3 regions of the Mesorhizobium sp. M0701 genome follow, and region 3 is predicted to be linked to each of the others. Evidence: riboswitches for the same ligand, from Rfam matches in the RefSeq annotation. Region 3 holds a riboswitch; each other region holds the start of a gene.
What was found. Region 3 has a riboswitch for cobalamin ahead of NKI24_RS10495 (DUF1636 family protein). Riboswitches for the same ligand answer to the same signal wherever they lie in the genome.
Positions count from the first base shown of each region.

Region 1: linked by a shared signal. The riboswitch ahead of NKI24_RS20525 (CbtB domain-containing protein) and the one ahead of NKI24_RS10495 (DUF1636 family protein) in region 3 are both predicted to bind cobalamin.
Region 2: linked by a shared signal. The riboswitch ahead of metE (5-methyltetrahydropteroyltriglutamate--homocysteine S-methyltransferase) and the one ahead of NKI24_RS10495 (DUF1636 family protein) in region 3 are both predicted to bind cobalamin.

Region 1 covers NZ_JAMYPO010000022.1:41,187-51,563, reverse strand. Annotated here, with positions in the region: gene NKI24_RS20575 (ABC transporter substrate-binding protein) at 1-713, opposite strand, end outside; gene NKI24_RS20570 (RidA family protein) at 1,093-1,476, shown strand; gene NKI24_RS20565 (creatininase family protein) at 1,533-2,336, shown strand; gene NKI24_RS20560 (serine hydrolase domain-containing protein) at 2,401-3,543, opposite strand; gene NKI24_RS20555 (tyrosine phosphatase family protein) at 3,675-4,178, opposite strand; gene cobD (threonine-phosphate decarboxylase CobD) at 4,175-5,233, opposite strand; gene cbiB (adenosylcobinamide-phosphate synthase CbiB) at 5,232-6,203, shown strand; gene cobO (cob(I)yrinic acid a,c-diamide adenosyltransferase) at 6,549-7,166, opposite strand; gene cobU (bifunctional adenosylcobinamide kinase/adenosylcobinamide-phosphate guanylyltransferase) at 7,168-7,689, opposite strand; gene NKI24_RS20530 (CbtA family protein) at 7,682-8,464, opposite strand; gene NKI24_RS20525 (CbtB domain-containing protein) at 8,480-8,659, opposite strand; cobalamin riboswitch at 8,696-8,892, opposite strand; gene NKI24_RS20520 (SRPBCC family protein) at 9,242-9,409, shown strand; gene NKI24_RS20515 (heparan-alpha-glucosaminide N-acetyltransferase) at 9,628-10,377, shown strand, end outside.
Region 2 covers NZ_JAMYPO010000058.1:20,100-30,476, forward strand. Annotated here, with positions in the region: gene NKI24_RS32325 (hypothetical protein) at 1-634, shown strand, start outside; partial or broken gene glyA (serine hydroxymethyltransferase) at 1,551-2,889, shown strand; gene metK (methionine adenosyltransferase) at 2,944-4,119, shown strand; gene NKI24_RS32340 (adenosine kinase) at 4,226-5,218, shown strand; gene NKI24_RS32345 (transposase) at 5,251-5,928, opposite strand; gene NKI24_RS32350 (MFS transporter) at 6,219-7,847, shown strand; cobalamin riboswitch at 8,344-8,544, shown strand; gene metE (5-methyltetrahydropteroyltriglutamate--homocysteine S-methyltransferase) at 8,640-10,377, shown strand, end outside.
Region 3 covers NZ_JAMYPO010000008.1:77,287-87,663, reverse strand. Annotated here, with positions in the region: gene cobN (cobaltochelatase subunit CobN) at 1-2,815, opposite strand, end outside; gene cobW (cobalamin biosynthesis protein CobW) at 2,834-3,874, opposite strand; gene NKI24_RS10495 (DUF1636 family protein) at 3,871-4,305, opposite strand; cobalamin riboswitch at 4,344-4,547, opposite strand; gene NKI24_RS10490 (winged helix-turn-helix domain-containing protein) at 4,577-5,776, opposite strand; gene NKI24_RS10485 (NADH-quinone oxidoreductase subunit A) at 6,112-6,477, shown strand; gene NKI24_RS10480 (NuoB/complex I 20 kDa subunit family protein) at 6,468-7,049, shown strand; gene NKI24_RS10475 (NADH-quinone oxidoreductase subunit C) at 7,055-7,657, shown strand; gene NKI24_RS10470 (NADH-quinone oxidoreductase subunit D) at 7,658-8,848, shown strand; gene nuoE (NADH-quinone oxidoreductase subunit NuoE) at 9,283-10,344, shown strand; gene nuoF (NADH-quinone oxidoreductase subunit NuoF) at 10,355-10,377, shown strand, end outside.

The DNA.
Region 1 (10,377 bases), on a different contig from region 3:
CAGCCTTTGGCCGAGCCATCGACGAAGCACTGGACCACCTCGGGCCGCTTGTCGACCGTCTCCTGCATGGTCTCGACCGTCGTTGCATATGTGTCCCAGCCATAGTCGGCCAGCAGGAACTGGTTCGGCGTGAAACCGCCTTGCTTCTCGACGGCGAATGGCTCCGAGGTGACGTAACCCTGCTGGATCGACTTCTTGTTGGCGATGAACGGCGCCGGATTGAAGGTGTAGGGCGCGCGCTTGGCGGCGTCGAAGCCGAGATCGGTGACCATCCACTGGAAGAAGGTCTGCGCACCTTCGTCGCCAAGGATGTACTGGTCGGCGTTCTTCAGGTCTTCCCATTTGTCCAGCCCCTGGCCGGGATGGGACATGATGACCTGCGGGTCCTTCTGGAAGTCGGCCGCCACGACGCGCATCGGTATGCCTTGCTGCACGGCATCGAAGGCCGACAGCAGATTGCCGCCCATGTAAAAATCGATCTTGCCGGCCAGCAGCAGCGGCCGGCCGCTGACCTGTGGGCCGCCCTGCATGATCGTCACGTCGATGCCGCAGGCGGCATAGGTGCCGTCCACCACGGCCTGATAATAACCCCCATGCTCCGGCTCAGCCAGCCAGTTGGTGCCGAAGGTGACTTTTTCGTTCGCTGCCGCGGCAAGCGTGCCTGCGCCAAGCAGCACGATCACGCCCGCCGAAATCTTGAGTTTTCCGTACATCCACACCACCCTTTGTTCGCTCCGGCGCGTCACGCGCCGGGCTCGACACCATTGTTTCAAGAAGCAAGACACATGCCACCGGCGCGTTGCGCCGGGACCGCCCGCTTGTGCAATGCCCGCCTGAGCAATGGCGGCGCGAAGGCCGGACGGGTCATGCTGTACGAAAGGCATCGTGCCTATTTTTTGATCGCCTGTCCACAATCGCCCTCGTGACATGCACCGCCATCTTGATGCCCGCATCGATCCGGCCTTAGAGCGACGTGCGTCCACTTGGACGCACAAAGTACGCTCTAAAACTTTGAATCTTCGCATCGTGCTTTCCGAAAATCGATCCCGATTTTCGGGCCGATGCGATAGGCTGCCGTGAACGGAGATTGCCATGTTCAAATTTCTCACGCCGAAGTCGATCAAGCCGCCCTTCGCCCGCTACAGCCATGGTGTCGAACTGCCGCCCGGCAAGCGGCTGGTGCTGTGTTCGGGCCAGGTCGCAATCACCCCGGACGACCAGATCCCCGAGGAGGCCGGCGCACAGGCCGAGCTCTGTTTCCGGAACATATCGGCGATTCTCGGCGAGGCCGGGCTCGGCCTGTCCGACATCGTCCGCATCAACACCTACGTCACCGACCGCGCCTTCCTGCGGCCCTATATGGAGGTTCGCGACCGGCTGTTCGCCAGCCCGGCGCCGGCCTCGACGCTGATGATCGTGTCCGGTTTTGCCCGGCCGGAATTCAAGGTCGAGATCGAGGTGATTGCGGCGGGATGATCGACAGCCGATCGTTCCCGCGTTAGGTCTGGGCTTGTCGGTTCAAGAGGCATGACATGACCACTGCAAAAAAACGCGTATGGTGGGGTGACTACCGGACCACCGAATACGCGACCGTCGATCCTGAGACGACCATTGCCGTTCTGCCGCTGGCAGCGATCGAACAACACGGGCCGCATCTGCCGGTTTCGACCGACACCTCGATCATGAACGGCATGCTGGAAACGGTGATCGCGCGCCTGCCCGGCGATCTCGACATCCGCATCCTGCCGGTCCAGGCGGTAGGCAAGTCGAACGAGCATTTGCATGCGCCGGGCACCCTCACCCTGCCGGCGACGACCTTGGTCGAGGCGTGGACCGAACTTGGCCTGTCGGTCGCGCGTTCCGGCGTCCGAAAACTGATTGTCGTGAACTCGCATGGCGGCAATGAGGAGATCATGGGCATCGTCACCCGCGAATTGCGCGTGCGGGCAAAGATGCTGGCGGTAAAGACCAGCTGGCAGCGTTTTGGCCGGCCGGCCGGCATGTACACCGAGCTCGAGGACCGCCACGGCATTCATGGCGGCGACGTCGAGACCTCGCTGATGCTGCACTTCCGGCCCGACCTCGTCGACATGGGGAAGGCCGACAATTTCGTGTCCAAGGTCGCCCGCGCCGAAAAGGAATTTGCGCTGCTGCGCCACACTGGAACACACGCCTTCGCCTGGATCGCCAGCGACCTCAACCCGAATGGCGTGGTCGGCGACGCCAGCATTGCAACCGCCGAAAAAGGCCGGCTCACCGCCGAGCATCAGGCCGACGGTTTCATCGGCCTGCTGAGGGACGTGGGCAAGGCAAAGCTGGCGGATTGGTTGGCGTAGGTGTTTGATCCCACCAGCTCAGGCCTCGCTCACGAGGGGCGATTCCATTCGCGCGCGAGGATCCTCACTTCACCTCTTGAAGCGGCGACACCGTGTAGATTTCGTCCAGTATCTTCACCATCAAGGTGTTGGCGGTCGCCTGGCCGTCGAGCGCGAGAGTCAGGTTGGTCCATATGACCAGGGTGACATCATTGGCCGGATCGTAGCCCATGAAGGACTGGTAACCGGGCATCTCGCCTTCGTGATAGTAGATTTCGTTAGGCCCGAAGGTCAGCGTTAGGATGCCATAGCCGTATTTTTGCATGGCGGGTTCGCCCGGCTCCGGCGCCTCAGGGCTTGCAAGCCACTGCCGCTGGAAGTCGGCATTGAAGAGCTTGCCCCCGACCAGCGCGCGCATCCAGGTCGCGAGGTCATCCGCGGTGGAGATGACTCCGCCAGCCGCAAAGTAGGCGGACGGGTTCTGCCATGTGTCGTCGTTGGGCTTGAGCGTTCCCGCCCTGGCCGCAGCCTGGAGGTCGTCCGGATAGGGCGCATCAGCCAGGGCGTACGAAGTACTGCCGTAGAGATAGCCGTTTGAGTATGGCTCGGGGATGGCGTTCGACGTGCTCGGCGGCAAAGCGGTGTTCTTCATGCCGAGCGGCCCGAACAGGCGGTCCCGGAAGATGGTCGAGAGCGGCTTGCCGTCGATCTTCTCGGCAACAAGGCCGAGCAGATAGTAGTTGGTGTTGTTGTACTCGAATTCGGCACCCGGCGCGAAGTCCGGCGGCCGTTTGAACGCCATGCCGAGTACTTCATCAGCGGTCCATACCCTGTAAGGATACTTGTCCAGGCTTTCGGCAAGTTCCGGCGCATTGGTGAAGTTAGGGAGGCCGCTCCGCATTGTTATGAGCTGCCGAATGGTTATCTCGTCGCCGTTGGGAACGCGCTGGACGTATTTCGAGATCAGATCGGCGAAGCTCAGTTTCCCTTCCTGCACCAGTTGCACGATGACAGCGGCGGTCATCGTCTTGGTGTTCGAGGCCGCACGGAAGTGGGTATCGGCGCGCGGCGGGTTCGTGGCACCCAGTTCAGTCGTACCGTAGCCGAAGACGAGGTTGCCCCGCGGAGTCTTGAGCAAAACCATGGCACCGGGCAGCATAAGTTCCTTGGCCAAACCCTCGACAGTGGCTTGGAGCGCTGCCAGGTCGATCGACTTGAGAGCCGGCATGGACGCGGCCATGGCGCTGCCTGTCGCGCAGACCACGCCAACAACCATGGCCAAAATTCTCCCGATCATCATTCGCCCCTTGGCCGTGTGCTAGAACTCCTGCGCACTTTTCCTGGAATTTGTTTTTAGGCTCAGATTTTCAATTCGAACGGCGTGCCTTCGAAAGCATCCGCGCCGCGCCCGATCGCCTGGATCGCTTCGATCATCCGGCCTCTGCGATCGAGCAGTGCGTCGGCAATTGCGATCAGCCGAGGATTGGGTGTCGCCGTGGGCGACAGCGCGCGCAGCGTCTCGGCCAACTCGGCCTCGTCGCGCTTCGGCGCCAGCGCTGCCGCGATGATGTAGGCCGAGGCGGTCGAGCGGCTGATGCCGGCATAGCAATGCACCACCAGCGGCCGCGACCGATTCCATTGCCGTGCGAAATCGAGCAGGTTCAGAACATGCTCCTCGCCCGGCATCGTCATGCCCTCTTGCGCCACCGCAATGTCATGCATGACCAGATGCAGATGGTTTTCCCTGGTGATCGAGGCCGGTCGCATCACCTCCGTTCCGGCGGCAAGCAGCGAAAGCAGACGGCCGGCCCCGGTCTTCGTTACCGTTTCCTCGACTTTGGACAGCGAGCAGACATGGATCATTGGGTCGTTTCTCCTTTGGCATTATCGTCGCGCCGCGAGGCCCAGCCGGCAAGTGCCGATTCGAGCCGCCGCCATTCTTCATCGGCTCCCGGCAGGCCGGCGCGCAGCACATTCGGACGATCGGCGAAATGCCGAAGCAGGATGCCGCGCTGGCCGAGCACCGAAAACAGGCCGGCGGCGTTCGCCAGCCTGAGATAGCGGAACAGCGTGGTGCCACCGGCGACAGGCACGCCGAAGCGGCCGAACAGCGTATCGAGCCGTGCGGCATCCTCGGCCAGACGGCGCCGCATCCCGGCCTGCCAGCCGGTATCGGCAAGCGCCCTTATGCCATATTCGAGCGCCGGCCCGGCAACCGCCCATGGCCCGAATTGCGCCTCCAGCCGCTCGACCGTCAGCGCATCGGCCAGTGCAAAGCCAAGCCGCAGGCCGGCCAGGCCGAAGAACTTGCCGAACGAACGCAGCACGACGATGCCGCCCTGGTCGACGTCGCCGGCCAGGCTTTCGCTGCGCGGGCCGACATCCATGAAAGCCTCGTCGACCACCAGCAGCCCACCTCTGGCTCGTAATGTCCCGGCAAGTCGAAGCAATCTTTCGCGCTCGACGACACGCCCGTCCGGGTTGTTGGGATTGACGACGACGGCAAGGTCGGCCGCCGCCAGGGCTTCGAAATCATCGACTTCAGCCGCCGCATGGCCGGCGATCGCCGCTGCCCGCCGATGCTCGGCATAAGTCGGCCCGAGCACCAGCGCCGTGCCCGGGCTGACCAGGGAAGCGACGCGCGGCAACAAGATCTGCGTGCCGGGCGCCGCTGCGACATTCGCCGCCGACGGGGCGCCATAGGCGCTTGCCGCGCGTTCAGCCAAGTCGCGGCCGCGCGCTGTTTCCGGCAATCGCGACAGGGCGGTGGCGGGCAAATCGAAAAGCGGGTAGGAGTGCGGATTAATCCCGGTCGAGAGGTCGACGAAAGGCAGCGGCGCGTGAGGGAAAAGCGCCCTCGCCCGGCCAAGGCTTCCGCCGTGGTCCACTGCCGCCGTCACTCCATCAAGAGCCTTCATGCCGATCCTGATCACTTTCCTGTCGCTGGCCATCGAACTTGTACTCGGCTACCCGGCCCGGCTCTTCGATGCCATTGGCCATCCCGTCACCTGGTTCGGCAGGCTGATATCCTTTCTCGACCGCAGGCTCAACCGCGCCACTGATTCCGACGCCCACCGTCGCGGCTGGGGCGTCGTCACGCTGCTGGTGATCGTGCTGGTGCCGGCCGCCCTCGCCCTCTGGCTCGAAACCTTGCTTTGGAGCATTCCCCTCGGCTTGTTGGTTACCGCAATCCTGGCGACGTCGCTGCTGTCGCAGAAGAGCCTGGCCGAGCATGTCGAAGCCGTCGCCGACGCCCTCGACAGCGGCGGACTGGACATGGGCCGCATTGCCGTCTCGCGGATCGTCGGTCGCGACCCGGAAAAGCTCGACAGGGCCGCTGTCTGCCGCGCCGCGATCGAAAGCCTGGCCGAGAATTTCTCCGACGGCGTCGTCGCTCCGGCCTTCTGGTTCGGTATCGGCGGGCTCGCCGGCGGCGTCGCCTACAAGGCCGCCAACACCGCCGATTCGATGATCGGCCATCGCACCCCGCGCCACGAAGCCTTCGGCTGGGCGGCTGCGCGCTTCGACGATTGGATCAATCTGCCGGCGTCGCGGCTGACGGCGCTGCTGATCGTACTCGCCGCTTTTCTGGTCAAGGGCGCCGACGCCAACGGCGCCTGGCACGCCGTGCGGCGCGATGCGAAAAAACACCGCTCGCCCAATGCCGGCTGGCCGGAAGCAGCGATGGCCGGCGCGCTCGGCCTGGCGCTCGCCGGCCCCCGTTCCTATGACGGCGTCATGGTCGAAGACGCATTGATGGGCGAAGGCGGCCGGCGCGATGATGTCGAGAGCACCGACATCCGACGGGCGCTGAAACTCTACCGGACTGCCGATTTTCTGCTGATCGCGCTGTTCGGCGTGGTCGCGGTGGTTGTTATCTTGGCGTGATCTGCGCTCGAGATCGAGCGGAAACAAAAAACCCGCCAAGCGACGGGTCGTTGGAGCCAATTAGCACCATACCGAAATTAGTAGCATAGCTGCCGGCACAAAGCAAGAACAAAATAGGGCGCCTTCAGCCTTGAAGGTTCGCAGCTTAGTTCCAGCTTGGGTTCCTCGCCCCACGAAAGTGGGGAGAGGTGGCTCGGCGAAGCCGAGACGGAGAGGGGAACCGCGCTCTACGAAAGCCCCCTCTCCGGGCGCGGCGCGGCCACCTCTCCCCCGCTTCGCGGCGGGCGAGGAACCCAAATCTTGAGAGGTCGAGACACCGCGCCTCTGCCTCCCCAGCAACACCCCTCAGAACTCGATCCCCTGCTGCGCCTTCACGCCGGCGGAGAAGTGGTGCTTGGTCACGCCCATCTCGGTGACCAGATCGGCCGCCTCGACCAATACCGGTTTGGCGTTGCGGCCGGTGACGACGACATGCAGGCCTTCGCGACGCGCCTTCAACGCCGCGACCACCTTTTCGAGATCGAGGTAGTCGTAGCGCAGCGCGATGTTCAGCTCGTCGAGCACCACGAGGCTGATCGACGGCTCGGCCATCAGCTCGAGCGCCTTCGCCCAGGCGGCCTCGGCCGCCGCGATATCGCGTTTCAGGTCCTGCGTTTCCCAGGTAAAGCCCTCGCCCATGGCGTGCCAGACGACGCGATCGCCAAAACTAGCAAACGCGTCCTTCTCGCCGGTGTGCCACTTGCCCTTGATGAACTGGACGACGCCGACGCGCTTGCCATAGCCGAGCATCCTGAGCGCCAGCCCGAAGGCGGCCGTGGTCTTGCCCTTGCCCGGTCCGGTGTTGACGATCAGCAGCCCCTTCTCGACCGTCTTGGCCGCGACCTCGGCGTCCTGCACCGCCTTGCGCTTGGCCATCTTGGCGCGGTGGCGTTCCTCGTCCTTGGGATCGACAGTATCAGCCATGTCATTTCACCTTGAGCGGCAGCCCCGCCACCATCAAAAGCACGGTGCTGGCAACAGCCGCGACATCCTGATTCAACCGACCGGCGGCGTCGCGAAACCGTCTTGCCAGCGCATTGTCCGGCACGATGCCCTGGCCGACCTCGTTGGACACCACGAACCACGGCCCACGCGGCCGCGACAGCACATCGGCCAGCCTCCGGCATTCGGCCTCGACATCATGGTCGGCCAGCATGTGATTGGTCAGCCACAGCGTCAGGCAATCGATCAGCGCCGGCTGGCCATCAGGCAGCGCCTCGATCACGCCGGCAAGGTCGAACGGCGCATCGATGGTCGTCCAGCCGGCGCCGCGGCGCGAGCGGTGCAGCGCGACGCGCTGGCGCATCTCCTCGTCATAGGCTTGCGCCGTGGCGATATAGCTCCAAGGCGGCGGGCCGACCGTCACCAGGCTCTCGGCATGCGCGCTCTTGCCGGAGCGCGCGCCGCCGATGACCAGGGTCAGTGCCCCGGCAGCGCGGTCAGGCAAAGCTGTCGCGCAGGCTGGTCGCCGTGCCCGTGAAGCGTCCGCGCACCACGCCGACGACCGCGCCGAGCACCAGCCAGAACACCAGATTGGTCAGCGTCACCGCCACCACGAACTGGTGGTGCAGGCCTTCCGGGATCGCCGTCTCGAAGCTATTGGGCTGCGGCGCGCCGACAATATGCGGCGCAACGATCAACGCCACGGCAAGAGCCACCAGCGGCAGCGATCTGCGGAAGACGATAAGGCCGAGACCGGCCGCTGTCGCCACCACTGTTGCCCACCACCATATCTGGCGTTGGACAAGGTCGGCCGCCGGCATCGCCGGCAGTTCCGGCGGCAGGCCGAGGCCCGGCGCCAGCGTGAACACGGCAAAGCCGGCAAGCCCCCAGAACACGCCCTGGCGCCAGTTGCCGATGCCGCCGGCGAATTCCGAAACCGCGACCAGGACCAGCGCGAAGCCGATGCCGGTGACGATATTGGCAACGACGCTGAAGGCGAAGCGTTCGAAAGCGTCGGCCGGCGCCCAGCCTTCGCCTTCCGCCGGAGCCATTGCTTCAGCCGGTGCCGGCGCGGCGCTGCTCATAGCCGTCGTGCCCGCGGCGTTTTCGGCCGGTGCCGCAGGTGCCGCGGCATGGTCATGGCCGCCGCCGGCCTGTTCGTAGATTTCCGCCTTCAGGATGAGCGGCACCGTGGCATAGGCTTGCATGCAGGCGAGAGCCACGCCGGCCACAAGCCCTGCGATCGCCGCGATGAACACGACGTTGCGAAACAGTGTCATGATGTCAGCCCCTTGTCAGTGGCAGGGAAAGCCCATCGAATGGCGATAGTCGTGCGCGGCATTGTGGACCGCATCGATATGCGAGAAGCCGACAAAGCCCATGACGAAAATGCCGAGGAATGCAGCAAGCGCCAGCTGCATGAGACGCGACTGCGAGGAGGCGGAAGCGCCGAGCGAAACGGAAGCGGTATTCATGTCTTGTCCTTTCGCCCTCCACCCGAGGGCATAGAAGTCAGTTTCCTGTCGCCGGCAGGTCTCCTGGCTCGCGGATCAGCGCCCTTCCCCACCTTCCCGAAGGCGAACCTTCAGTGGCATATGGAGAGGACTACCGCACACAGTTGCGGGGGCAGCCACGGCATTGGGCAAACAACTTGCCCTCACCGCATTCCCTCTTGGTTCCAAACGGAACCGACGACATCAGCGACTATAGGCAGAATCGCCGCGCCCGGCAAACCAAATTCCGCCGGATCGTGTGGCGAATGCGCCGCCTCGCCAAGCCGGTCGGCCGGCGCCGCGATTGACAATTTTCGCAGCCGGGTGTCGGCTGGCGGATGGGGAGGAAGCCGGCATGCAACCCAGCCCGAATGAGCGCGGTCCCTACAAGGGCCTGACGCGGGCCGAGCCGACGCTGCCGTCATCAGCCTATTGGGACATCGCGGCCTATCAGCGCGATCTCGAGGCCATCTGGTATCGCAACTGGCTGCTCGTCCGCCGCGAGGCGAAGCGCTCGCCGATCCGGCCGCGGATATCGACAACATCGTCGCCTTCGGTACCCAGGTGCTGGAGGAGGATGCTGATATCTGCGAGGTCAACCAGATGGGCCTGCGCTCGATGCGCCACAAGGCCGGCGTACTGATGCCCGAGGAATACGACTTGCACCGCTTCCACAACTGGGTGCGCGAGCGCCATGCGGCGCTCGCACATCAAAGCGATTTGGGCAGATAGCGCCAGGTGACGAAGCCGCAGGCCGCCGCCAGCAGGCCGAGTGTCGCGAAAACCGCGCCCAGGCCGAAGAACGCCAGCACGCCGGCCAAAGGCTTTCCGGCTCTGGCCTAAAGCAGCTCTGATGCCGACCGGCGCCAACACGACGCAAGGCCCTGCTTCTTTTGACGGTGGCAACCGTGATAGTCGTCTTGCCGGGGCTGAACCAAGACAGCGAGACCATGAGCATCGACACGCCGAGCGCAGCCGTTCAGGATCAACCGAAGTCGAAGCGCATCGCCGCTATCGACATTGCACGCGGCATCGCTTTGCTTGCCATGGCGAGCTATCATTTCACCTGGGACCTCGAATTCTTCGGCTACACCGATCCCGGCCTCACCGCCTTCGGCTGGTGGAAAATCTACGCGCGCTGCATCGCCTCGAGCTTCCTGTTCCTGGTCGGCATCAGCCTCTATCTCGCCCATGGCAAGAAAATCCGCTGGACCGGCTTCTGGAAGCGCTTCGCCATGGTTGCCGGGGCAGCGCTCGCAATATCGCTGGTCACCCGCATCGCCACGCCCGACGGCTTCATCTTCTTCGGCATATTGCACGAGATCGCGCTCGCCAGCCTGCTCGGCCTGGCGTTCCTGCGCCTCCCGGCGCTACTGACGCTTGCCGTGGCGGCCCTCGCTATTGCCGCGCCTTTCTACCTGCGATCTGAGCTTTTCGATCATCCGGCTTTGTGGTGGGTCGGCCTGTCGGCGACCAACCCGCGCTCCAACGACTACGTTCCACTGCTGCCCTGGTTCGGCGCCGTACTTGCCGGCATCGCGGTTACCAAGCTCGCCGCCACCTCCGGCGCGCTGACGCGGCTGTCGGCCTTGGCGCCTGGCCGCTGGGCAAATCCGCTGGTCTTCATCGGCCGGCACAGCCTTGCCTTCTATTTGATCCATCAGCCGGTGCTGATCGGCTCGGTCTGGCTGTTTTCGCAA
Region 2 (10,377 bases), on a different contig from region 3:
GAAGCGAGGAACTGCCTTTGAGATTGCGAGCGGACATTGTCCCGGTTTGTCGATACCATTTTTTCGGATTGCCATGATGCGCAGGGATGTGTCGCGTCAGCATGAACTGCTTCTTCGGCTTGAGGCGCGCTATCCGTCAAACGTCTTCTATGCGGCTCCTTGTATTGCAAACATCAGCGATTTCGACCGCTCTTATAATGGAGCAACCGTAGCACGGCAGTCCATTTTCGTCTCACCAGGGGATATTGGGCCCTTGCCAGACGACAAAGCGCACAGCCTTGCCTATAAACCTGGACTGGCAACTGGATATTTTTGCTCGAAACCCAAGCCCACCAAAGTTCAAACATTTGATGATCTCGCTGCGCTCTTTAAGGAGCAGTTCGCCGAGAAGCGTTTTGCGGAAGTCGGCGAGGCGGCGCGTGAGATGCGCGAAAACGTACTTGAGCTTGCTTCGCCGTCAATGCGGCAAGCCGAACAGCTCATTGCTGAACGGGTCGGCGCGAGACGCATTCAGATTCTAGACGGCGCAGCCAGACCGCCCGAGGAAGAGCGTGCAGTCACTGACATTCTCGTAGCGCGGGAAATTGCGCGTGTCGATCTTGGCGTCGACCTGCTGGTGGCCCAACCACGCTAACGACATCATACCTCGCTGATTAGCCCTCCTTTTGTCTAGGCCACAGTTATGAGACTACGAACTACTTGGCCAGGAAGAAGATCGGATTGAAAGCGAACCTTCCTTGTCATCTTTGCATCACGGTCAGTCTGCACGAGATTGACCGCTGCAAGCCGGGAGCAAGACCGGGCTGCGCAAACGTTGCAACAGATCCTTCAAGGAAATTCATAGACTCTTAGCAACTCCGGTTCGCTGTGAATGGTAGGCTTATTGCAACGTTTGAGTCAGTGGGGTCCGAACCGTGGCTTATTCTCCGACCCGCCGAACTGCGTGCAATTTCGGCTAAAGGCAATGGCAAGAAGAGCGCCCATCTTGTTTGTTCGACACAGCCATATCGGCTCAAAACAGTATCTTCACGGCCACCGAGATTGTCCGGTCGGTGGACAAGCAACCATATTATTTGGTTCGAAAGCTGCAACATCTGTGGAGAACGCGAAATGACAAATTCAGTAGGACGAGTGCCCAGGCTTTCCAAGTGGCTTGGTCGTGACCAATGCTGACACTGGTCAGTCGCCTACGGACGGCAGCGCATTTAGATCGCCTTCGAATTCTAGGCCTTTGCGCGCACGCGGACCTAACTGTCTGCCAGCTAGCGGAGATTCTGGGTCTGCGTCGTGAGCACGTTGTGCGACACGTTCGGCTGCTGGCCAGAGCCGACTTTCTTTACTGCAACGAACAACGTCCGTGGTGCTCGTACAATCTCAAAACAGGAGGTAAGGACGGCGGGCTGGTTCAATTGTTGGTTGATCTCCTGCCCCACGGCGATGGCTATCACAAACGAGACCTTCAACGGCTCGAAGCGGTACGAGACACGCGGCCGAAGGGGACCGCATGCTTGACCGTGAAATAGGTCATCCAATTGGAGCGCGAAGCTATCATGGACAACTCCGCCGACGGCGCGATCGCACAGCCCGACACCTACGGGCAGTCTTCCTTGGCGGCGGTTGATTGCCGCGTTCACGAACTGCTTCTAAGACAGGAGCGGCAGGAGCGGACGACCCTTAAGCTCATCGCCTCAGAGAACTTTGCGTCCTCGGCCGTGCTGGAAGCGAACGGCTCGATTTTCACGAACAAGTACGCCGAGGGGTACCCCGGTGCGCGATACTACGCTGGAAATGAGGTCGTTGATGAGCTTGAGAATCTAGCCATTGAGCGCTTGAAAACACTATTTGGCAGCGAGCATGCCAACGTCCAGCCTTATTCCGGCTCGCCGGCCAACCAGGCTGTCTATCGTGCGCTTTTGAGCCCCGGTGACAAAGTCATGGGCTTGCCCCTTCCGGAAGGGGGCCATCTGACTCATGGTTGGGCCATCAACTTTTCCGGAACTGACTATCAACGCGTCCCCTATGGACTAGATGAAAAGACACAGCAGATTGACTATGACCGCTTGCGCGAGACAGCCAAGCGGGAACGGCCGCGGCTCATTTGGGTCGGCGGAACTGCTTACCCGCGTGTCTTTGACTACGCGGCAATGGCAGAAATCGCCCTGGAAGCGAGCTCCTATCTCGTAGCCGACATTGCGCACATCAGCGGCCTGATTGCCGCGGGAGCGCACCCGAATCCCGTGCGCCATTGCGACGTGGTCAGCAGCACCTCCCACAAATCGATCCGCGGTCCCCGCGGTGGCTTCATTTTGTCAAGGAATGAAGATCGCTATCAAGCGCTGTATCATTCGAAGGGCAAATACAATCTCGCCAGACGAATAGATCGCGCTGTCTTCCCTCAACTGCAAGGCGGCCCCCATATGAATGTTATCGCTGCGCTAGCAGTTGCCTTGCACGAAGCCGCGAACCCGTCCTTCCGAAGCCACGGCCAACAGACCGTCAAGAATGCCAAGGCTCTTGCACAGGCACTGATCGAGCGAGGTTATGACCTGGTTACCGGGGGGACGGACAATCACATGCTGATCCTTGATCTGCGCGATCGACCACTATCGGGCAAGGCCTATGCCGAGCGGCTAGCAAAGGCAGGCATCATCACAAACTTTAACATGGTGCCTGGCGACCCGCGGGATCCGGCGGTCACAAGCGGAATTCGCCTGGGGGCGCCAGCAGTGACGTCAATGGGCATGCGCGATGTGGAAACCGTGCAAATTGCTCGCTTCATTGACTCCGTCCTCTGGCGAGCCAGACGACGAAGATCTCCATGCCTCCCTGCGAAGAGACGTTGCCGACTCGTGCGCTGCGTTCGAGGTCCCGGGCATCCCCGACAGGTAAGGTGGGCTAAGCAAAATGCCCCATACAACTCCAACACCCGAAGTGAGGCATTTCATGGCTAGGCAGTTCGTGTTCTCTTCCGAATCGGTTGGCGCGGGACACCCGGATAAGTTGGCCGACAACATCTCGGATGCCATCCTCGATGCCATCCTCCGCACCGATCCCAAGGCGCGCGTCGCCTGTGAAGCGTTGGTAAAATCAGGGATAGTCGTTCTGGCTGGCGAGATTACCAGCGATGCGCGGGTGGATTATAGCCAAGTTGCGCGCGATACAATTCTCGATATTGGATACGACGATGAGGCCGTCGGCTTTGACGGCCGGCGTTGCTCCGTCGTTCATGCACTCACCGAGCAATCGCCCGACATTAGCCAGGGCGTTGACGAGGGACGAGGGCAGGACCTCCAGCAGGGAGCGGGAGATCAGGGCCTCATGTTCGGCTACGCATGCCGCGAAACCGATACTCTAATGCCTTTGCCGATCCAGCTCGCTCATCGCTTGACGAAACGACAGGCAGATGTCCGGAAAGCACGACAGCTTGGCTGGTTGCGTCCTGACATGAAATCCCAAGTCTCAGTGCGCTATGACGGGTTGCGCCCGGTCGCCCTTGATACCATCGTCGTATCGACCCAACATGACGAGCAGGTCTCGCAAGAGACGGTCCGCGAGGGCGTCATTGAGGAAATCATAAAGCCTGTCCTGCCGACCCACCTGGAGACGGAAGGCATAAGAATTCTGGTCAACCCGACGGGGAGGTTCGTAGTCGGCGGGCCGCGCGGCGACTGCGGTCTCACTGGACGCAAGATCATCGTCGATTCCTATGGTGGGATGGGTCGTCACGGCGGCGGCGCCTTTTCGGGCAAGGACCCGTCCAAGGTTGACCGCTCAGCTGCCTATGCGGCCCGGTATGTCGCAAAGAATATCGTCGCTAGCGGACTTGCGGACGTCTGCGAGGTGCAGCTTGCTTACGCAATCGGCGTGGCCAGTCCGGTTTCTGTCATGGTCAACACGTTCGGGACAGCGAGGGTTGAGGAAAGAAGGATCGAGCGCCTCATTCTTGAGTTGTTCGATCTCAGACCGAAGGGCATTATCAAGATGCTTGATCTCTTACGCCCTATATACCGCAAGACCGCGACCTATGGCCATTTCGGCCGTGAAGAGCCTGACTTCACCTGGGAGAAGACAGACAGGGCCGACGAATTGCGTCGCGAGGCAGGACTTGCCGCCCCGTGAGGGCTGGCGCCGAACGGATTGGCAAGCGAGAAAGCCCATTCCCACTGGCCAGACCCGCGCCCGGCCGGGGTGGCAAGAAGCCGGCAGAGTTTTGGCGGAGACATTGATGCCGGATTATGACGTGCTTTGCATCGGAAATGCCATCGTCGACATCATCGCCCAGTGCGACGAGGCGTTCCTGGAGACCAACGGCATCATCAAGGGCGCGATGAATTTGATCGACACCAGGCGCGCCGAACTGCTCTACAGCCGCATGGGCCCGGCCATTGAAGCCTCGGGCGGCAGCGCCGGCAACACGGCGGCGGGCGTTGCCAGCTTCGGCGGCCGCGCCGCCTTCTTCGGCAAGGTCTCGAACGACGCGCTCGGCGAAATCTACGCGCATGACATCCATGCCCAGGGCGTCGCCTTCGACACCAGGCCGCTCAGCGGCGAGCCACCGACGGCGCGCTCGATGATCTTCGTCACGCCGGACGGCGAGCGCTCGATGAACACCTATCTCGGCGCCTGCGTCGAGCTCGGCCCGGAGGACGTCGAGGCCGACAAGGCGTCGGGCGCCGCGGTCACCTATTTCGAGGGCTATCTATGGGACCCGCCGCGCGCCAAGGAAGCGATCAGGCAGACGGCGAAGCTCGCCCATGCCGCCGGGCGCGAAGTGTCGATGACATTGTCGGACTCGTTCTGCGTCGACCGCTACCGCGACGAGTTCCTCGATCTCATGCGCTCCGGCACCGTCGACATCGTCTTTGCCAACAGCCACGAGATCAAGTCGCTCTACCAGACCGCGTCCTTCGACGAGGCGCTGGCGCAGATCCGCAAGGATTGCAAGATCGCCGCCGTCACCCGCTCGGAAAAGGGCTCGGTGATCGTGCGCGGCGACGAGACCGTGACCATCAATGCGACCAGGATCCGCGAGCTGGTCGACACCACCGGCGCCGGCGACCTCTACGCCGCCGGCTTCCTCTACGGCTACACGCAAGGCCGCAGCCTCAAGGATTGCGGCGATCTCGGCTCGCTGGCGGCCGGACTGGTCATCCAGCAGATCGGCCCAAGGCCACGGCAGAATCTGCGCCGAGAGGCGGAGCAGGCGGGATTACTGTAGGTGGCGAGCCAAGAACCAGCTGCCCACCCTCCTTAATCCAGCCCGAGCCTTTTCTTCAGTTCCGCATTCTCCTTGCGGAGACGATCGGCAAGCAGGCTCTTTAGCCGCTTGTTTTCTTCCTCGAGCGCGACGAGATCCTTCAGCCCGTCACTGTCCGCCGCCGGCGCCGAGGCCTTCTTCCAAAGATAATATGTCTGTTCCGAGATGCCGGCTTGCTTCACCGCGCTCTTGAGAGTAGCGCCGCCGCCGATCGAGGTCTCGATCTGCGCCAGCTTCTGGGCACGATCCTTCGCGGAGTAGCTCTTTCGGCCTGTTCGCGCTGACGGCGGTGCTTCAGTGGTCGCGGATATCGGCTTGGCGCCCTCCTTGCGGGCAGGCGCGCTCGCCTCAGCTTCTGGCTTCCTCGACCGCCGCGCTCTCGTCTTCGGTTTTGGCGTTTCCGCTTTGTCTGCCGGTGCGCTAGGAACTACTGCTGACTCGGTTTCCAGGGGATTGGCCATGAAATGCTCCACTCGCGGTTTTTGCAAAGGTTCAGCATCAAGGGCCACTACAGTAGAGTCAACAAGCTGACGATTTAACGGCTCGACTTCCTTTGTTGTCTCGGCCATCGCCGCGGCGATGTCGAAATTGCCCCAGATGGAACGTGCGGATTTTTGATAATTGCGCTTTTGTTTGACTTCCACGGTGAATGGTCGCGTCTGCCGCCTCATAGTTCCTTCCTGAATAGGAGAATGAAGTCGCCGCTCGAATTTTTGGCGCTTCCTGCTTAGCGCGGAGCATTATCGTATAGCCGCTCAACGGGCAAGTGATGCCGGTCTTCGATGGCTGACCCATCTGGGGAGATTTGAGCGGCTTCGCGCGTCCTGCGCATGCCTGTAAGGCCGCCAAGTTTTCTGGGTTAGCAGGCGCGCCACTGTGGCAGCTTGGCTTGTACGGCGAGGCCATGGTTGAGTGAGGCGAACCAAATCCAGCCCCGCGCTCGATCCCGAAGCTTCCCACAATGGCGAAGAGAACATCTTCACTCGTTCCTTTTCAGCACAAGACCTTCCGTTCGCTATGGTCGGCTGCACTCGTTTCGAACCTTGGCACCCTGGTGGAAGGTGTGGCGGCGGCTTGGCTGATGACCAGCATCGCCACCTCCCATGGAATGGTGGCGCTCGTCCAGTCATCGACCACCCTCCCCTACATGATCTTCTCCCTCGCGGCGGGAGCGCTCGCGGACAACTTTGACCGTCGCCGGATCATGTTGACTGCGCAACTGCTGATGGTCTGCGTATCCGCCTTCCTGGCGTTCCTGACCTATGCGGGGGAAATGACACCCTGGATCCTTCTGGGTCTCACCTTCCTGATCGGCTGTGGTTGGGCATTGCACGATCCCTCTTGGCAAGCCTCGATGGGGGATATCCTGCCTCGCGAACACCTGCCTAGCGCGGTTGCGCTCAACGGCATGAGCTACAATCTCATGCGCAGCATCGGGCCGGCGATTGGCGGCATAATCGTGGCCACAGCCGGTGCGGCCTTCGCGTTCCTCTTTAACGTCTTTTGCTACTTCGCTCTGATCGCTGCGCTGTTGCGGTGGAAAGCCGTACGGGCACGACAAGCGCTGCCGCGGGAGGCTTTCGGCAGTGCGATGGCGGCGGGCTTCCGTTACGTGCTCTTGTCGCCGAACCTTCTCAAGGTGATGTGCCGGAGTTTCATTTTCGGCCTCACCGCCGTTGTCATTTTGGCTCTCCTGCCGTTGGTTGCTCGCGAACAGGTCAAAGGGACCGCGGTCACCTACGGCGTGATGCTTGGCTTCTTCGGCTTGGGAGCGATTTGCGGCGCGCTCCTCATCGGGCGGGTCCGAGAAGTTCTCTCCAACGAATGGGTCATTCGCGGTGCGTTCTTTATATTGGCGATCAGCTGCTTCTTTCTGGCATGGAGCGAGCACGTTTGGCTGAGCTGTCTGCTCCTCATGCCAGCCGGTGCGGCCTGGATTCAATCATTCTCGCTGTTTAACGTCACAGTGCAGCTTTCGGCGCCGCGGTGGGTGGTTGGACGCGCCCTGTCTCTCTATCAGACGGCCACATACGGCGGCATGGCGGCGGGAAGCTGGCTTTGGGGCGAACTGGCGGATGTCCAAGGTGTTTCGGGAGCCTTCCTCGTCGCCAGCGTGGTTCTTGTGATTGGTGGACTGATGGGGATCGTTCTGCGTCAGCCGGATTTCGAAACGCTCAATCTGGATCCGACCAACAAGTTCAGCGAACCGACGCTGCAACTTGACCTGCGGCCACGAAGCGGTCCGATCATGGTGATGGTCGATTATCGTATCGATCAGAGAGATGTCCCAGAATTTCTCAGTGTGATGACATCGTGGCGAAAAGCCCGGCTGCGAGATGGCGCCAGACAATGGGCGTTGCTGCGTGACCTGGAAAAGCCAGAACTATGGACCGAGTGCTATCATGTGCCAACCTGGGTCGAGTATGTTCGCCACAACAACAGGCAGACCCAGGATGACGGCGAAATCGTTGCGCGCCTGGAAGCGCTGCACCGTGGCGATTGCCCGCCCAAGACGCATCACAAGATCGAACGCCAAACCGTGCGCGTGCACGACGATTTGCCGCTCAGGCCTCATTTGGACAGGACTTGAGCTGGCCCGGTGGTTTGAGCCGGGTTACCTTGAGCCGGTGGCTGCGAACGAGCAGAACGTTGGCCTCGACCCTTCGCAACACGCCGCTATACCGGGCCTCCGGTGCTCCCCTCGAAATCGTTGTGTCGTGCCACCGAGGGCATCACGGCCAACACCTTCCACATGGGCAACAGCCTCGCCATGGAGTCGAATGTGGTCGCGAGCAGATCACCAAAGAAGCGGTCGGAACCTCGGAGCCGAAGTTCGATGCCGAGGTGGCGTTCGCATGATGCGGGAAGCAGCACCACGGCGCTTGCCGGTATGTTTGCCGCCGGCAGCCGACGAACTCCTATCCTCCTGGCGAAGAGCGATGTGCGTCATTGCTTTGATTTACCGGCCGCTCAAGGCTCCCACAGTTTTCGCTTTCGAGGCGACCTATGGGAACATGCCAACGGAAATTTAACATAACGACATAAACATTTCTTTATGCGGCGTTGACAAAGAAGCGAACTGTTGTAATTGTCTCCCGAGTCGTGGTTCTCCGTACGGCGCTGCCGCAGCGGAGCTAAGAGGGAAGCCGGTGCGATGCCGGCGCTGCCCCCGCAACTGTTAGCGGCGAGCCAACCCCACTCATGTCACTGAGGCGAATAGCCTTGGGAAGACGGGTAGAGGCTATGACCCCGCGAGCCAGGAGACCTGCCACGGCGAATTACGTCCACGGGCGGGGTGTCTCGGTGGCCGCTGCAGCCTGGCGTTCGTGCCGGCCCGCTAGCGCCTTCCTTGTCACCGACGCCCCAACCATCGGGGTATGGCATGACTGTCTCTCAGCAAATTCCTGTAGCAACGCTCGGCGTGCCGCGCTTCGGTCGTCGGCGAGAACTGAAATTCGCGCTTGAAAGTTACTGGTCCGGAAAATCTTCCGCCGCCGACCTTCTCACGACGGCGAAGGCGCTCCGTGCCGCTAGCTGGGAGGAGCAGCACGATCGCGGCGTGTCGAAAATCCCGTCGAACGACTTCTCGCTCTACGACCATGTGCTCGACACCGCAGCCATGGTCGGCGCCGTTCCATCCCGTTACGGCTGGAATAGCGGCGAGGTCCCACTTGACATCTACTTCGCAATGGCGCGCGGCAACCAGGGTCAGACGGAGGATTGTGGACACGCTGGTCACCAGCACGCGGCTCATGGGCCTGATGTAACCGCGATGGAAATGACCAAGTGGTTTGACACCAATTATCACTACATTGTGCCGGAACTCGACGATGATCAGACGTTCGCCCTCTCGTCGACGAAACCGGTCGACTACTTCCTCGAGGCTAAAGCTCTCGGCATTCACACACGCCCAGTCATCCTTGGACCGATCACCTTCCTCAAGCTGGCGAAATCGCCTGCCGAAGGATTCGATCCCATCGCGCTCCTGCCGCGGCTGCTGCCCGTCTACGAGCAACTCGTGCAGAGGCTGAAGCTGTCGGGAGCCGACTGGGTGCAGATCGATGAGCCAGCGCTTGTCCTCGATCTGAACCCGAACGAACGAGCTGCGTTCGAATTCGCCTATAGCCAGCTGTCGAAAGCCGCGCCCGAGTTGAAAATCATGCTGGCTACGTATTTCGGGCCGCTGGGAGACAATCTCGAAACCGCGGTTTCTCTGCCCCTGGCCGGGCTGCATATTGATCTCGTGCGCGCTCCCGAGCAACTGGAAACCGTGGGTCGGCTCGCACCGAAGGATCTGGTGCTCTCGCTTGGCTTGATCGATGGCCGCAACGTCTGGCGTGCGAACCTGCCCGCCATTCTCGACCGCATCAAACCGATCGTCGCCGGCTGGCCCTTGGACCGCGTCGAGATCGCGCCTTCTTGCTCGATGCTGCACGTGCCGATCGACCTGCGCATGGAGACCGAACTCGACGCGGACATCAGGTCGTGGCTCGCCTTCGCGGCCCAGAAGACCGACGAGTTGGTGTTGCTGGCCCGGGCCCTGACTCAAGGCAGGGATGCGGTGGCAGGCGCGTTGAAAGCGTCTGCCGAGGCTGCCGCCACTCGCGTGACATCCACGAAGATCCATGACCCGCTTGTTGAGGGACGGATCGCCAGCATTGACGACAGCATGAAGCGACGAGAGAGCGCTTTTGCCGAGCGCTCCAGAGTCCAGGCCGGCACGCTCGGGCTGCCGCCGTTCCCGACGACGACCATCGGGTCCTTCCCGCAGACGCCGCAGGTACGCAGGGCGCGGGCCGCTCATGCGAAGGGCCAGCTGAGCTATGTCGACTACGAGACCTTCCTGAAGAAGGAGATCGAGGCTGCAATTCGCTGGCAGGAAGAGATCGGGCTGGACGTGCTGGTGCACGGTGAGTTCGAACGAAACGACATGGTACAGCATTTCGGCGAGCAGCTGTCCGGCTTCGCCTTCACCCAGCATGCCTGGGTGCAGAGCTATGGGTCGCGTTACGTGCGCCCCCCCATCATCTTCGGCGACGTATCGAGGCCCAATCCGATGACGCTGCGCTGGTGGCAATTCGCCCAGTCGCTTACGGAATACCCTGTGAAGGGAATGCTCA
Region 3 (10,377 bases):
TGATCTTGCCGTCGATGCGGGTCCTAGCGGCGAGCGGGTTTTCCGAATCGTCCTCGTCGCGGGTCGCCACCGCGTTGGCCGCGGCGTCGATCAGCGCGATCTGGGTCGGGAACATGTCGCGGAACAGGCCCGATATGCGCCAGGTGACATCGATGCGCGGACGGCCGAGTGTTGCCGGCGGCAGCACGTCTATGCCGGTGATGCGGCCGGTGGCGGAATCCCATTGCGGCCGGCAGCCCATCAGCGCCAGGCCTTGCGCGATCTCCTCACCGCCGGTGCGCAGCGAGGCCGAGCCCCACAGGTCGATGACCAGCGAGCGCGGCCAGTCGCCATGCGATTGCCTGTGGCTGCGGACCACTTCTTCCGCTGCCACCTTGCCCAGATCATAGGCGGTCGGCGTCGGCATGGTGCGTGGGTCGGCGGTGAACAGATTGCGGCCGGTCGGCAGAACATCGCGCCGACCCCGTGCCGGCGCACCGGCCGGACCGGCAGCGACGTGGCGGCCGTCGAGGGCGGCAAGCAGCGCGGTTTTTTCAGCTGCCGCGCTTTCCCGCCGCAACGGATCAGCCTCGCCTTCCGGCGAGCGGCCGTAAATGTGCAGGCCGTCCTTGATGGCGAAATCCTTGAGATCGCAGAGCCAGGCGTCGATGCGGCGCAAAGCCTCGTCGGCTGCGTCGGTCCTGGCGACGCCTGCCTCTGAGGCGAGGCCGGTCTTTTCCGCCGTCTCGACGATCAGCTTCGCCAGGCGGTCGCGGCGGCGGCGGTCGAGCCCGTCGGCCTGGGCATATTCGTCAACCAGTCGTTCAAGCCTATGCTGGTTTTCGTCCAGCCCGGCGCCGGTCAGCGGCGGCGGCAGATGGCCGAGCGTGACGGCGGCAATGCGCCGCTTGGCCTGCGCTGCCTCTCCCGGGTTGGAGACGATGAAGGGATAGATGACGGGCAAGGGACCGGTGACTATCTCGGGAAAGCAGTTTTCGCTGAGCGCCACGGTCTTGCCGGGCAGCCACTCCAGCGTGCCGTGGGCGCCGACATGGACAATAGCATGGATGCCGAGCGACTTGCGCAGCCAGAGGCCAAAGGCGACCAGCGCATGGCGCGGCGGCAGCATCGGGTCGTGATAGTCGGCGCGGCGGTCGGCTGAGCGCCCGCGGTCAGGTGCGAGTGCCACGGTGACGTTGCCGAAGGTGGCTGCGCGGAAGGCGAATTTTGCGGCGCTAGGCGCCTGAACACCCCTCTCTGTCCTGCCGGACGTCTCCGGCAGGACAGAGGGGGGTGCCTCGCACAAACTTGTCTCACCTGCCGCATTCCCCCATGCGGCCGTCACGGCAGCTATCGCTTCAGCAGGCAATTCCGCCGAGTACCCGAGATAGTCCTCAATCCCCAACCCTTCACCTCCACGCTCCAGCGTCTCCAGCAACTCGCGCGGCGTTTGCGGAATCCTCTCAACGGCGTAGCCCTGTTCGCTCAGGTCGTGCAGCATTGCCAGCACGCTGGACGGCACGTCGAGACCAACCGCGTAGCCGGTGCGACCGGGGGCGCTCGGATAGTCGGGGATCAGGATGGCGAGCTTGCGCTCCGCACGCGGCGTCCGCTGCAGGCGCACGAAGGCCTCGACACGGTTCGCCACTTGCGCCACGCGGTCGGGCTCAGGCCGGTTGGCGAAGGCGCGGAAGGCCAGCGCCGGGTCGGTTTCGCTTTCGCCCTTGAATGAAATGGCGCCGGCCAGGATGCGGCCGTCGAGCTCGGGCAGGACGACATGCATGGCAAGGTCGGCGGGCGCCAGGCCGCGCTGATTGGTTTGCCAGATGTCGCGGCGGGTGGTCGCGACGATGACCTGGAACACCGGCACGCCGGCGCGGTCGAACAGGGTTTCGACACCGGGCTCGGCACCCGAGGCGAAAGCCGTCGCAGTGATGATGGCGGCAGGCTTCAGGGTTGCGAGCGCGGTTTCGACAAAGGCGAGCGACGCCGGGTCCTTGAGGCTGGAGACGAACATAGGCACGGGAGCCATGCCGCGGTGGCGCAGGGCTTCGAAAAGCGCGTCGATGGGCGCGACATCGGCCGCGAGCAGCATCGAACGGTAGAAGAGAATTGGCACGACGTCCCCCTCCCCCTCGAGGGGAGGGTGGCCCGCAGGGCCGGGTGGGGTCGTCACGGCAGTGCGCGACGTTTTGTGTAGGCGCGCTTCGGAGAGGACCCCACCCCCGGCCTGCGGCCGGACCCTCCCCTCGAGGGGGAGGGGGACGCCGCGTTCTACGACCCCCAGTCCCGGCTCGTAAAATCCCGCCTTTGGCACGCTAACAGGTTCGGCTACCGCCGCACCCGATCCAGCGAGACTTGCCAGCCTCTGCACCAGCGCCGTCATATTCGCCGGTCCACCCTCGCGGAAATAGCCAAGCAGGCCGTCCAACTCCTCGCGCGGCAGCGTCGAGCCTTCGATCAGCCGCAAATCCTCGTCGTGGCTCTCGCCCGGCAGCAGCGCCAGCTTGATACCGCGATTTCGCGCGATAACGGCGAGCTGGTCGCAGCCATAGCGCCACCACTCGTAGCCGCCGAGGATGCGGACCAGAATGACCTTGGCGTGGCGGGCGACACTGTCAATCCACAGGTCGACGGACATCGGATGGCGCAGGTCGCGCAAGGCGGCGAGCCGCATCGACGGCAGGCGGTGCGCATCTGCCTTCCACGCCGCCGCCAGCCCGGCCAGGTCGCTGTCGGTGAAGGACAGCGCCACGACATCCGCAGGCGTTTGCCTGAGATCGACAGGCTCGGCGAGATCGTCGAGCGAGGCGGATGTGGTGGTGAGGATGTGCATCGCGGCTCGTACCTGGGGTCAGCCGGCGAGGATACGCTCGATGGCCGGGCGGTTCAGCCCTTTCAGGCCGATGACGACTAGGCGCGAGCGGCGGTCGTCTTCAGCGGTCCAGGCGCGGTCGTAATAGTGGTTGACGCGCGGACCGACGGCCTGCAGCAGGAGCCGCATCGGCTTGCCGCCGACTTCGACGAAACCCTTGACGCGCAACACGTTTTCTTCCTCCGCCGCCGTGGCGACCCGTTGTGCGAGCTCGTCCGGGTTGGACACGGACGCGATGTCGATGACGAACGAGTCAAAATCGTCATGTTCGTGGTCGAGCTCGTCGTCGTGGTGGGTCTTGCGGTTCTCGATGTCGTCCTCGACGGCGAGGCCGAGGCCGAGCAGCACCGACGGGTCGACCTTGCCTTGCGAAGTCGGTACGATCTTCACCGCCCGCGCAACGTGCTTGCCGATGACGGCATTGGCACGGGCCGCGCCGGCTGCGTCCATCAGGTCGCTCTTCGACAGGATGATCAGGTCGGCGCAGGCGAGCTGGTCTTCGAACACTTCCTCGACCGGATCGTCATGGTCGAGCGTCTCGTCCTGCGCGCGCTGCGCCTGCAGGGCGTCCATGTCGTTGGCTACGCGGCCATCAGCCAGCGCCGGTCCGTCGACCACGGCAATGACGCCGTCCACCGTCACGCGGCTTTTCACCGACGGCCACTGGAAGGCCTGGACCAGCGGCTTGGGCAAAGCGAGGCCGGATGTCTCGATCAGGATGTGGTCGACCCTCGGCGTCAGCGACAGGATCTGGTCCAGCGCCGGGACGAAATCATCGGCGACGGTGCAGCAGATGCAACCATTGGCCAGCTCGACGATGTTTTCCTCGGGGCAGGTGTCGATGGCGCAGCCCTTCAGGATCTCGCCGTCGATGCCGATGTCGCCGAACTCGTTGACGATGATGGCCAGCCGCTTGCCTTTGGCGTTTTCGAGCAAATGGCGGATCAATGTCGTCTTGCCGGCGCCGAGAAATCCGGTGACCACGGTGCAGGGAACGCGCGAAAGGGAGGCAGCGGTCATATCAAGTCCTTCAGAAGGTCAAGGGGAGGGATGCGGGCAACGAGGCCGCGCTTTAGGCAATCGGGACGGCCGCGCCATGGAATGAGCCCATCCGTCGAGGTGGCGAACAGCTTTGCCCCGGTGACGAGATCGGCGCCGCTGGTCGTGGTCAGATCACCGAAGACGTAGCTCCAGCAGCCGTCGCGCAGCATGGCCGCGCTGAGCCGGCGCTTGCAATTGCCGAGGCATTCGACGGTGCGGATTTTGATGTTTTCGCTGGAAGCGGCGCGGCGCGTGTCCTCTGCGAGCAGTTCGCCGGCGCGCGGATGAGCGTCCGAACCGGTCTCGTCACGGCAGGACGAGCAGACGATGACGGTAACGCCGGCCGGGGAATCACCATGGCCGGACAATAAATCCGCTGTCTCAGCCGGAAAACTGCTGTCGCGTTCCAAATCAGGCTCCTTGCCCGGAAAACCCGCCAGGCGATCGGATTCTTATGTCCTAGACGGCAGGTCTCCTGGCTCGCGGGTCATCGCCTGGGTGCCGCCTTCCCGGGAATATCCCAGTGGTTTTCGGCCGAGGCTCGTCGCTTACAGTTGCGGGGACAGCCGCGGATTTGAAATCGAGATTTCGCACCGCATTCCCTCTTGGCCCCTGCCGTTGCGGGCAGGGGACCGTCTGGAACGGATTTAGGCTTGTGGAGGCAGTCGTGTCAACGCACGTCTATGCCGCGGCGATATCCGCGAGCGGCCGGCCGAGGTCGCCGGCAGCGGTCACCTCGATGCGTTCCAGGCCGAGCCAGCCCTGCATCTGCTTCAATTCTTCGAAAAGCTCGGCAGCGGTTTGTGGCGGGGCGCCGGGCTCCGCATAGGCGGCATGGACGCGCAATACGCCGGCCGGACGGTCGGCCCTGAGGTCGACGCGCCCGACGATGCTGTCGCCGAGCAGGAATGGCAGCACATAATAGCCATACCGGCGCTTTTCGGCCGGCGTGTAGATCTCGATGCGGTAGTGGAAGTCGAACAAGCGCTCGGTGCGCGACCGCTCGAAGACGACGGGATCGAACGGCGCGAGCAAGGCGCGCGCCTCGATCCTGCGCGGCAAACGGGCGTCGTTGTGGAGATAGGCTGTTTTGCTCCAGCCTTCGACGCTCACCGGCAACAGGTCGCCGGCCTCGACCAACTCCTCGATGCGGCCCTTGATGTCGGCGGGCGAGAGGCGGAAATAGTCGCGCAGGTCGCCTGCCGTGGCGATGCCGTGGGCGCGGGCCGAGATGCGCAGCAATTCGCGGTGAGCATCCTCGGGACAGGGAACCGGTAGCGCGAGTACCGCCGGCGGCAGCACGCGCTCCGGCAGATCGTAGAACCGCTCGAAGCCGCGGCGATGCGCCGTGGTGATGCGGCCGGCCCAGAACAGCCACTCGAAGGCATGCTTGGCATGGCTCCAGCCCCACCAGCCGCCCGAACCCTTCTGGCCTTCGAAAGCCGACGCCGCGATCGGGCCTCGTTCGGCGACCTCGCGATAGATGTCTTCGATATAGGCGGCGTGCTCGCGGCCCCATTTGGCCAGTCCGCTGTACATTTCGTCGCCGCGTTCGGCCCGCTGCATGCGCCAGCGCATCAGCGGATAGGTCTCGACCGGCAAGAACGAGGCTTCATGCGCCCAATACTCGAAGACCATGCGCTTGCGCGTGACGGCGGCGTTGTCGAGCAACGCCAGCTTGTAAGGGCCAAGCCGCGAATAAAGCGGCATATAGTGGGCGCGCACCACGGCGCTGACGGAATCGATCTGCAGCAGGCCGGTACGGGCAAGCACGCGGGCCAGATGCCGGCGGTCAGGCGTGCCGGTGGGGCGCGGGTCATTGAATCCCTGTGCCGCCAGCGCAATGCGGCGGGCCATGGCAAGCGAGATTTTTTCCTTCATGAAGGCGGCATCCGGACGATTTTGGACAGAGAAAATGACCTGCGATTCCGTGCCATGCTAGCAGGGTTTTGGCGGCATCCATGTCAGGAGAGAAAAGTGGAGTAAAAAGTGAAGGAAATCAAACAGGAGCGGATCGGACCAGTTTTCCCGGATATGCCGTCCAGCACCGCGATTTGAACAAGGTTTGACTTGCTTCGCCGAAAGCGCTGCGCTAACCCTCGCCGCGTTGCAGCATAGAGCCCCCTTAAAACGGTTCAGTGGTTAAACTGTCACGCTTCCGCAAGTGGGTCCGGTGCTGTAATCAGAGTGGATTGGCCGCAACGGAAAGCTGCAGAATGAACGCATTGTTGAGTTCGTACCTGCCCATCGTCCTGTTCATCGGCGTGGCGCTGGTCGTCGGACTGGCGCTGCTCGCCGCACCCTTCCTGGTGGCCTATCGCAACCCCGATCCGGAAAAGCTTTCGGCCTATGAGTGCGGCTTCAACTCGTTCGACGACGCCCGCATGAAATTCGACATCCGCTTCTACCTGGTGTCGATCCTGTTCATCATCTTCGATCTGGAGGTGGCCTTCCTGTTTCCGTGGGCGGTGTCGTTCAGTCAGATCGGCATGCTCGGTTTCTGGTCGATGATGGTGTTTTTGGCGGTGCTGACCATCGGCTTTGCCTATGAATGGAAAAAAGGAGCGCTGGAATGGGATTGAACGACAGTTCCGGTACGCTCGTCGCGCCGAAGCCCAAGGGCCTCATCGACCCCAACACCGGCAGGCCGGTCGGGTCCGACGATCCATTCTTCCTGGAGATCAACAACGAGCTCGCCGACAAGGGCTTTCTCGTCACCTCGACCGAGGCGCTGATCACCTGGGCGCGCAGCGGCTCGCTGATGTTCATGACCTTTGGCCTCGCCTGCTGCGCCGTCGAGATGATCCATACTTCGATGCCGCGCTATGACTCGGAGAGGTTCGGTGTCGCGCCGCGCGCGTCCCCGCGCCAGTCCGACATCATGATCGTCGCCGGCACGCTGACCAACAAGATGGCGCCGGCGCTGCGCAAGGTCTACGATCAGATGCCGGAGCCGCGCTACGTCATCTCGATGGGCTCCTGCGCCAATGGCGGCGGCTATTATCATTATTCCTATTCGGTGGTGCGCGGCTGCGACCGCATCGTGCCGGTCGACATCTACGTGCCCGGCTGCCCGCCGAGCGCCGAAGCGCTGCTTTACGGCATCCTTCTGCTGCAGAAGAAGATCCGCCGCACCGGCACGATCGAGCGGTGAGCGGCATGACCCAGGCGTTGAATGACCTCTCGACCTATCTCGGCGAGAAGCTGATCGGCCGGATCGGCGCGGCGGTGTTCGCCTATGGCGAACTCACCATCTCGGTCGAGCCGCGCGACCTGATCGAGGTGGTGACCTTCCTGCGCGACGACCCGAAATGCCAGTTCATTTCGATCATCGACGTCTGCGGCGCCGATTATCCATCGCGGGCGAAGCGCTTCGACGTCGTCTATCATTTGCTGTCGCCGAGACAGAATATCCGCATCCGAATCAAGGTCCAGGCCGACGAAGAGACGCTGGTGCCGTCGATCACCGGGATTTATCCCGGCGCCGACTGGTTCGAGCGCGAGACCTATGATCTCTATGGCGTGCTGTTTTCAGGCCATCCCGATCTGCGGCGGATTCTGACCGATTACGGCTTTGAAGGCCATCCGCTGCGCAAGGACTTTCCGCTGACCGGCTTCGTCGAGGTGCGTTACGACGACGAAGCCAAGCGCGTCATCTACGAGCCAGTGGAGCTCAAGCAGGAATTCCGCAATTTCGATTTTCTGTCTCCGTGGGAAGGTACGGATTACGTGCTTCCGGGGGATGAAAAGGCAAAGCAGTAAATGGCTGAAACCTCCGTTCGCAACTTCAACATCAATTTTGGCCCGCAACATCCAGCGGCGCACGGCGTTTTGCGCCTGGTGCTGGAGCTTGACGGCGAAGTCGTCGATCGCGTTGACCCGCATATCGGGCTGTTGCACCGCGGCACGGAAAAGCTGATCGAGGCCAAGACTTATCTGCAGGCCGTGCCCTATCTCGACCGGCTCGATTATTGCGCGCCGATGAACCAGGAGCATGCCTTTGCGCTTGCCGCCGAGCGTCTGCTCGGCATCGAGGTGCCGAAGCGCGGCCAGTTGATCCGAGTGCTCTATTCGGAAATCGGCCGCATCATGTCGCATATCCTCAATGTGACGACGCAGGCGATGGATGTCGGCGCGCTGACGCCGCCGCTGTGGGGCTTCGTCGAGCGCGAAAAGCTGATGGTGTTCTACGAGCGCGCCTCGGGTTCGCGCATGCACGCGGCCTATTTCCGCCCCGGCGGCGTGCATCAGGATCTGCCGCAGAAGCTGATCGAGGACATCGGCAAGTGGATCGACCCATTCCTGAAATCGGTCGACGACCTCGACTCACTCTTGACCGGCAACCGCATCTTCAAGCAGCGCAATGTCGACATCGCGACGGTGTCTCTGGCCGACGCCTGGGCCTGGGGTTTTTCCGGCGTCATGGTGCGCGGCTCGGGCGCGCCGTGGGACCTGCGCAAATCGCAGCCCTACGAATGCTATGCCGAGCTGGATTTCGACATTCCGATCGGCAAGAACGGTGACTGTTTCGACCGCTATCTGGTGCGCATGGAAGAGATGCGGCAGTCGGCGAAAATCATGCGCCAGTGCGTCGATCTGTTGCTCGGTAAGGAGGGCAGCGGGCCGGTGTCCAACCTTGACGGCAAGGTGGTGCCGCCGAAGCGCGCGGCGATGAAGCGCTCGATGGAAGCGCTGATCCATCATTTCAAGCTCTACACCGAAGGCTACCGCGTGCCGGCCGGCGAGGTCTATGCGGCGGTCGAGGCGCCGAAGGGCGAGTTCGGCGTCTATCTCGTCTCCGACGGCACCAACAAGCCCTATCGCTGCAAGCTGCGCGCGCCCGGCTTCGCGCATCTCCAGGCCATGGACTTTTTGTGTCGCGGCCACATGTTGGCCGACGTCACCGCCGTGTTGGGTTCACTCGACATCGTGTTTGGTGAGGTCGATCGGTGATGATGGGAATGGCTCGACCGTCAAAGGCGTTTCTGGCCGCGGCATGCCTTGCGGCTTCCGCTGAAGTGTCGCTTGCTGGGTCCCGTGAGGGTCTCTCGTCGGCCGATCTTCTCAAAGAGGGGTTCAAGCTTATTGCAGAAGGCGATCTGCTTACAGTCCGTGGCTTGAGCACCCAGACCCCAGCAATGGATGAGGGCATTCTTGTCCATGGCCGGCCGTCGACATCGTCCAACTGCGCGGTTCATGACAACCTCGTAGCGTCATTGATCCCCGAAGAATATCGTTGCAAGCCAATAGCTTGGGTGTATAGCCGCTATGACGGATACATCCGCCTGAAGCGTGGAAATGAAGAGTTCGTATGCGTTTTGGGGCGATCCGAGGATTGCTATCGCGCCTACAACTCTAACCAGTAGAAACATAGAAGCGAAATCGTAATGTCAGTCCGTCGTCTCGCAGAAGCCAGCCTCCAGCCAGCCTCCTTCGCCTTCAACCGGGCGAATGCGGCGGCGGCGAAGCAGTGGATCAAGAAATATCCGAAGGGGCGCGAGCAGTCCGCCATCATTCCCTTGCTGATGCTGGCGCAGGAACAGGAAGGCTGGGTGACCAAGGCGGCGATCGAGACGATCTCCGACATGCTCGACATGCCCTATATCCGTGGGCTGGAAGTCGCCACCTTCTATACGCAATACCAGCTCAATCCGGTCGGCACCCGCGCTCATATCCAGGTCTGCGGCACCACGCCCTGCATGCTGCGCGGCTCGGAAGCGCTGATGGATGTGTGCCGCTCGAAAATCCATCACGACCAATTCCACACCAACGACAAGGGCACGCTGTCGTGGGAAGAGGTCGAATGCCTCGGCGCCTGCGTCAACGCACCGATGGTGATGATATTCAAGGACACCTATGAGGATTTGACGCCGGAGCGGCTTGCCGAGATCATCGACCTCTATGACGCCGGCAAAGGTGCTTCGGTGACGCCAGGACCGCAAAACGGCCGCATCACCTCTGAGCCGGCCAGTGGCCTGACGACCCTCAAGAGCGAAAAGGCGATCCTCAAGGCGACCCGCGACCGGGAAACCAGGGCGGCGACCAAGGCCACCAAGGATGCAGAGCCGGCGGCTGCCGTCGCAGCATCAGTTCCGCCAACTGCTCCTGCCGCGCCGGCGCCGGTTGCGCCCTCGAATGCCAGCAAGCCGAAGACCGACGCGGTCGAGACCAACCCGGCGCTGAAATCGCCGTCGGCGACGAAAGTCGCGCCCGCGGCGGAAAGGGCGGCGAGCGTCGCAGCGCCTCTGCATTCGGCCGCCAATGCCAACAAGGCCGAACCGCAGGTCGAGGACGTCTCGAAACAGCGCAAGGGCCCCAAGAACAAGGCCGAGCCGGCGTCTGCTTTCAAAGCGCCGGAGGCCAAGGTCAAACCGGCGAAGACTGTCGCCAAGGCGGCCAAGCCGTCGCCCGGAAACAGGAGCCGGCCGACCGGCAAGAAGCCGGTCTGAGGAACGAGCAATGCTTCAGGACAGAGACCGCAT